Regions from separate parts of the Kineococcus endophyticus genome, predicted to be linked through region 2. Evidence: riboswitches for the same ligand, from Rfam matches in the RefSeq annotation. Region 2 holds a riboswitch; the other holds the start of a gene.
The links. Region 2 has a riboswitch for glycine ahead of gcvT (glycine cleavage system aminomethyltransferase GcvT). Riboswitches for the same ligand answer to the same signal wherever they lie in the genome.

Region 1 (3,399 bases), on a different contig from region 2:
GGAACGTCGTCCGCACCGGGTCGACCCCGTCGACGGCCCGCCACCACGCCCGGGCGGCGCGGGGGATGAGCAGGCCCATCTGGCGCTCGACCGCGTCGAGCTGGGCGTCGTCCACGCCCGGGCGCAGCCGCGTGGCGATGTCGGCGCCCGAGCGCGTCCAGTGCGAGCGGAGGCGTTGCACCAGAGCGCTGATGCGGTCGGCCTCGGGGTCGACCGGGAGGGCGCGACGGCCGGTCGTCGGCGGTGCGGCGGCCCGCGCGGGGCGGACGACGCGCGCGGGGGCTTCAGCGCGCGGGGACCCGGTGAGGGGGATGTTGGACGACGTCACGAGACCTCCTTGGACCCGCGGCGGGCGCGGGGAGAGCGGGGGCGGCACCAACAGGACCATTGTGCGCACGACCCGTCGATTGACGGTAGGCGCAGCGCAACCTTCCTGCACGTTGTGACGTCTAGAAACTCCCTGCGGTTCCCCTCGCCGTCTCCAGGACCCGGTCGAGCAGCGAGTCGAACTGAGCCGCAAGCGTTCTCGCCGTCCGCGTCTTCAGCGCGTGCAGGGGGACCCCGGCGCCCTGGGACTGCGGGACGGACACCCGGTCGGGCAGCGGGTCGAGGACCAGGTCACCGAACAGGCCGCGCAGTTCCTCGAACCGGAACCGCTGTTCGCCGGACCGCTGCGTGAACCGGTTGACGACGATGCCCACGACGCTCGGGCCGGACCGCAACGACCGCACCTCGCGCAGCGTCCGGTCGACGGCGGCGACCGAGAACCGGCTGGCGTCCGAGACGACGAGCACCGCGTCCGCGGCGCGCCACGCCGAGCGGGTCAGGCCGTTGAGGGAGGGGGGTGTGTCGAGGATGGCCAGGTCGTGGTCGTCCAGCTTGCGCAGTGCGCGGCGCAGCGCCTTGAGCTCCTCCTCGTCGGCGTCGGGGGTGTCGCGCCGGGCCGAGTCGGCGGACCCGCTGACGACGTCGAGCAGCCCGGGGTGGTCGTCGACCCAGCCGCTCGGCGCGACGGCGTCCTCGGCGACGCGCCGCTTGGGGGAGGTCAGGACGGCGGCGACGTCGTGCGCGCGCTGGGCCGTCACGTCCAGCCCCGACGTCGCGTCGGCCTGCGGGTCCAGGTCCACCACCAGGGTGCTGGTGCCGCGGGCCAGGGCGGCCGACGCGAGACCCAGCACGACGGAGGTCTTGCCGACACCGCCCTTGGCACTGCAGACGGCGAGGGTGATCACGCGCACAACCTAGCGCCGTCGGGCCCACGGACCCGGCTCGACGCCCCGCGTGCCCGCCGACGGGGACCTCGGCGCGCGACCCCGTAGACTGACGGCGGCCGTTCACCCCGTGTGGGAGAGACTCCGACCCGATCCGGGCCGGGGCGCCGAAGGGGCAACATCCCCGGAACCTCTCAGGCGGAAGGACCACGTGGGGCAGGCCGCTCTGGAACGTGCCGTCCGCGGCGTGTGACAGACGGGGAGGTCCGTCCGCGCAACGCCAGACCTCCGGAGCGTCCATGACCTCGCCGTCCGTGCCCGTCGACCGCGAACTGCCCCCGTTCACGCCCGAACCCGCCGCCCTGCCGTTCAGTGCCCGGCACATCGGCCCCGACGCCGTCGCCGTGGCCCGCATGCTCGACGTGGTCGGGCTGTCCTCCCTCGACGAGCTCGTCGGCCGCGCCGTCCCCGCGGGCATCCGCGACGGCGTCCTGGACCTGCCCGAGGCCCTCGACGAGACGTCGGTGACGGCCGCGCTGCGCGCCCTCGCCGGCCGCAACCGCGTCGTCCCCTCCCTCATCGGCCTGGGGTACCACGGCACCCGCACGCCGGCCGTGGTGAGGCGCAACGTCCTCGAGGACCCGGCCTGGTACACCGCCTACACGCCGTACCAGCCGGAGATCTCCCAGGGCCGGCTGGAGGCCCTGCTGAACTTCCAGACCGCGGTCACCGACCTCACGGGCCTCGACATCGCGAACGCCTCGCTCCTGGACGAGGGCACCGCCGCCGCCGAGGCCATGACGCTGGCGCGGCGCACGTCCAAGGCACCCCGGGGCGCGGTCTTCGCGGTCGACGCCGACGTGCTGCCGCAGACCCTCGCGGTCCTGCGCACGCGCGCCGTCCCGCTCGGGCTCGAGCTGGCCGTCGTCGACCTCGACGCCCCCGACCCGCTCGCCGGGGTGGGGGACGTCTTCGGGCTGCTCGTGCAGTACCCGGGGACGTCGGGCCGGGTGCGCGACCTGGCGGCCGTCGTCGCCGACGCGAAGGCCAAGGGCGCCGTCACCGTCGCCGCGGCCGACCTGCTCGCCCTCACCGTCCTCGTCCCGCCGGCCGAGTTCGGCGTCGACGTGGCCGTCGGGTCCAGCCAGCGGTTCGGCGTCCCGATGGGCGCCGGCGGTCCGCACGCCGCGTACATGGCCGTGCGCAAGGGCCTGGAGCGCTCGCTGCCGGGCCGGCTCGTGGGCGTCTCGGTGGACGCGGACGGGAACAAGGCCTACCGCCTGGCCCTGCAGACCCGCGAGCAGCACATCCGCCGCGACAAGGCGACGTCCAACATCTGCACCGCGCAGGTGCTCCTGGCCGTCATGGCCGGCTGCTACGCCGTCTGGCACGGCCCCGAGGGTCTGCGTGCCATCGGGCTGCAGGTGGCCCGCCGCGCGTCCGCGCTCGCGCAGCAGTTGCGCGAGGGTGGCGTCGAGGTCGTGCACGACGAGTTCTTCGACACCGTCCTGGCCCGGGTGCCCGGTCGCGCGGACGAGGTGGTGGCCGCCGCCCTGGCGGCGGGCGTGAACCTGCGCCGCGTCGACGCCGACCACGTCGGGATGACCGTCGACGAGACGACGTCGGACGCGCACGTGGCGGCCGCCCTGCGCGGGTTCGGCCTGGACCCCTCCGAGGTGGCCGCCGAACCCGCCCTGCCCGAGTCCCTGCGCCGCACGTCGGAGTTCCTCACCCACCCGGTGTTCTCCCAGCACCGGTCCGAGACGGCGATGCTGCGCTACCTCAGCCGGCTGTCCGACGCCGACTACGCCCTGGACCGCGGGGCGATCCCGCTGGGCTCGTGCACGATGAAGCTCAACGCGACGACCGAGCTCGAACCCATCTCCTGGCCGGAGTTCGCCGACCTGCACCCCTACGCCCCGGCCGACCAGCTCGCGGGCACCGCCGAACTCGTCGCCGACCTCGAGCGGTGGCTCGCCGAGGTCACCGGGTACGACGCCGTCTCGTTGCAGCCCAACGCCGGTTCGCAGGGGGAGTTCGCCGGTCTCCTCGCGATCCGCGCCTACCACGTGGCGCAGGGGCAGGGCGAGCGCACGATCTGCCTCATCCCCAGTTCCGCGCACGGCACGAACGCCGCCAGCGCCGTCATGGCCGGGCTGAAGGTCGTCGTCGTCGCGTGCGACGAGGC
Region 2 (3,399 bases):
ACGATCCCGATGCCCCCGGCGGCCAGCAGGAACCGCACGGTCCCGGCGTCGTCGGCGCCCGGCACGAAGCGGCGGTAGAAGTGCAGGACGGCCGGGACGATGCCCGCGGCCCCGTTCGTCGGGGCCGTCACGACGCGGCCGCCCGCGGCGTTCTCCTCGTTGACGGCCAGGGCGAACAGGCTCACCCAGTCCATCGCGTGCAGGGCGTCGTCGGAGGAGTTCCCCTCCTCGGCGAGCAGTTGGGTGTGCAGGCGCGGCGCGCGACGGCGGACGCCGAGACCTCCGGGCAGGACGCCGTCGGTGACGAGGCCGTGGTCCACGCAGGCCGCCATCGCCGCGAAGATGCGCAGCAGCCCCGCGTCCACCTCGTCGCCCGGGCGCAGGCTCTCCTCGTTGCGGCGCACCAGGTCCGCGACGCCGAGGCCCGTGCTGCGGCAGTGCTCGAGGAGTTCCTCGCCCGTGCGGAACGCGTGCGGCAACCCCTCCCCCGTCCCCACCACGGGGGCGTCGGGTTCGAGCGGGTGGTTCCGGACGAAACCCCCGCCGACGGAGTACGACGTCCGCTCGGCGACGACGTCACCGGCGGCGTCGCGCGCGGTGAAGACCATCCCGTTGGGGTGGGCCGGCAGCGACTGGACCAGGAGCCGGACGTCGGCGTCCGGGTCGAACGGCACGCGGTGGACACCGAGCAGCGGGAGTTCGCGCTCTCGGGCGACCGCGTCCAGCCGCGCCTCGACGGCGTCGGGGTCGACGAGTTCGGGACGCTCCCCCAGCAGCCCCAGGACGACGGCCCGGTCGCTGCCGTGGCCGCGGCCGGTGGCGCCCAGGGACCCGTGCAGGTCCACGGTCACCGACGCCACGCGACTCAGGTCCCCGGCGGCCTGCACGTCCTCGGCGAAGGCGAGCGCCGCCCGCATCGGCCCGACGGTGTGCGAGCTCGACGGGCCGATGCCGATGGAGAACATGTCGAAGACGGACAGCGGGGTGCTCACGGCTCAGCGCTCCCGGCGGTAGAAGGGCAGGGCCACGACCTCGACCGGCAGCTCGGTCCCGCGGACGTCCACGCCGAGGCGCGTGCCCGGCTCCGCCAGCGCCGCGTCGACGTACGCCATCGCCACGGGGTGGCCCAGCGTCGGGGAGAGCGCCCCGCTCGTGACCTCACCGACCGCCTCGCCCCCGGACACGACGGCGTACCCGGCGCGGGGGGCCCGGCGACCCTCGCCGCGCAGCCCCACGAGGACGCGCGTGGGCGGTTCCTGCGCCAGCCGCTGCAGGGCCTCCAGCCCCACGGCCCCGGGCTCCTTGTCGAGGACGACGACGCGGCCCAGCCCGGCGGCGAAGGGGGTCGTGTCCTGGCTCAGCTCGTGCCCGTAGAGCGGCATCCCGGCCTCGAGGCGGAGGGTGTCGCGGCAGGCCAAGCCCGCGGGGACCCCGCCGTGCTCGCGGGTGGCGGCGAGCAGGGCGTCCCACACCTCGCGCGTGCGCTCGACGGGGACGAACACCTCGAAGCCGTCCTCACCGGTGTACCCGGTGCGGGCCAGCAGGACCTCGACCCCGGCCAGCACCGCGGTGACCGAGCGGTAGTAGCGCAGCGTCGCGAGGTCCGGCCCGGACTCCAGCAGGGGGGTCACGATGGCGACGGAGGCGGGCCCCTGCACGGCGACCAAGCCCCAGCGGGCCGTCTCGTCGGCGACGTGGGCGTCGAACGGGCGGGCGCGGTCGGCCAGGGCGACGACGACGGGTTCGACGTTCGCGGCGTTGGCCACGACGAGGAACTCCTCCTCGCCCAGGCGGTAGGTGACGAGGTCGTCGACGATCCCACCCTCGTGGTCGACGACCATCCCGTAGGCCGCCCGCCCGACGGCCATCGCCGAGGGGCGCCCGACGAGGGCGGCGTCCAGGGCGCGGCCGGCCTCGGGTCCGGTGACGCGGATCTCGCCCATGTGCGAGAGGTCGAAGAGCCCGGCGCTCGTGCGCACGGCCTTGTGCTCGGCGAGGTCGGAGGCGTAGCGCAGCGGCATCGACCAGCCGGCGAAGTCGGTGAACGACGCGCCCAGCTCGGCGTGCGCCTGGGCCAGCGGGCTCACGGCAGGGGTGGTGACCGGGGTGGTGCTGGTGCTCACGGGGCTCCTCTCGTCACGACCGCACGTCGCGGTCGAGCTGACCCCCTCTGTCGTGGGACCTGAGAGCTTCACCGTCACGCACTGCGCGACAACGGCTTTCCCCGTCGGTGAGGACCGGAGCGGTCCTGCTTTCCAGAGCGGCCTGCCCGTGGCGGTACGTGGACCTGAGAGGTTCCGGGGTGGTTGCTCCTTCGGTGCCCGCCGCGGACGGCGGAGCTCTCCCGCCGGGGCGGAGCGGCCGAGTGTTCAGTTGTCCCGGACAGCGTGGCACACGCGACGCCCGGCAGGGCTTCTACGGGACACGGACCCTGCCGATGAGGACGGTGGAACGTCTCACCCGCACCCCTTGCGGAAGGCCCCCCGTGTCCCGAGTGCTCCCCGTCACGATCGCCGGAGCGTCCGGCTGCCTGGCCGTCGCGGCGGCCGCCGCGACCGACCTGCCGGGTCTGGCCACCGCCGCCCTCGCCGCCCTCGCGGCGGGCGGGACGGCCGCGCTCGGGGCACGCGCCGGCCGGTCCGAGCGGGAGGCCGAGGACGCCGCGCGCCGGGACGCGGCCCGCCTGCGGTCCGGGGACCTCACGGGGTCGCAGGGGGCGGACCCCGAGCTGCGGGCCGCACTCGCGGCCCTCGGCGAGCGGGTCCGTCCGCTCACCGGGTCGGTCGACCTGCTGGGCATCGCGGGCGCGGAGATGGACGTCGCCGGACGCACCATCGCCGACGGCGCCCGGGACACGACCGACTCGGCGGCCCGCATCGCCGCCGCCAGCGACGAGGTGTCGGCGAAGGTCTCGACGATGGCCGCGGCCGGTGAGCAGATGCAGGCCGCCATCGCGGAGATCTCCCGCAGCGCCAACCAGGCCGTCGAGACCGCCGGCCACGGCGTGCAGGCCGTGACGTCGGCGGAGACGACGATCTCGGCGCTGGAGGAGTCCAGCGCCCGCGTCGGCGACGTCGTCAAGACGATCACCGCCATCGCCGACCAGACCAACCTGCTGGCCCTCAACGCCACCATCGAGGCCGCCCGCGCCGGCGAGACCGGCAAGGGGTTCGCCGTCGTGGCCGGCGAGGTCAAGGAGCTCGCGCAGCAGACGGCCCGCGCGACCGAGGAGATCGGCGCGACCGTCGCGCAGATCCAGGGCGACACGGCCTCGGCGATCGAGGCCATCCGCGTGGTGCGCGGCCTCATCGACTCCATCAGCGAGTACCAGCACACCATCGCCTCGGCGGTGGTGGAGCAGAACGTCACCACGCACGACCTCAACGCCTCCACGTCCGA

Region 1: linked by a shared signal. The riboswitch ahead of gcvP (aminomethyl-transferring glycine dehydrogenase) and the one ahead of gcvT (glycine cleavage system aminomethyltransferase GcvT) in region 2 are both predicted to bind glycine.

Annotation. Positions count from the first base shown of each region.
Region 1 covers NZ_JBFNQN010000017.1:57,411-60,809, forward strand. The annotation lists gene AB1207_RS21640 (SMI1/KNR4 family protein) at 1-328, opposite strand, end outside; gene AB1207_RS21645 (ParA family protein) at 450-1,232, opposite strand; glycine riboswitch at 1,335-1,431, shown strand; gene gcvP (aminomethyl-transferring glycine dehydrogenase) at 1,511-3,399, shown strand, end outside.
Region 2 covers NZ_JBFNQN010000002.1:105,781-109,179, forward strand. The annotation lists gene AB1207_RS02780 (L-serine ammonia-lyase) at 1-965, opposite strand, end outside; gene gcvT (glycine cleavage system aminomethyltransferase GcvT) at 996-2,123, opposite strand; glycine riboswitch at 2,161-2,264, opposite strand; glycine riboswitch at 2,266-2,357, opposite strand; gene AB1207_RS02790 (methyl-accepting chemotaxis protein) at 2,486-3,399, shown strand, end outside.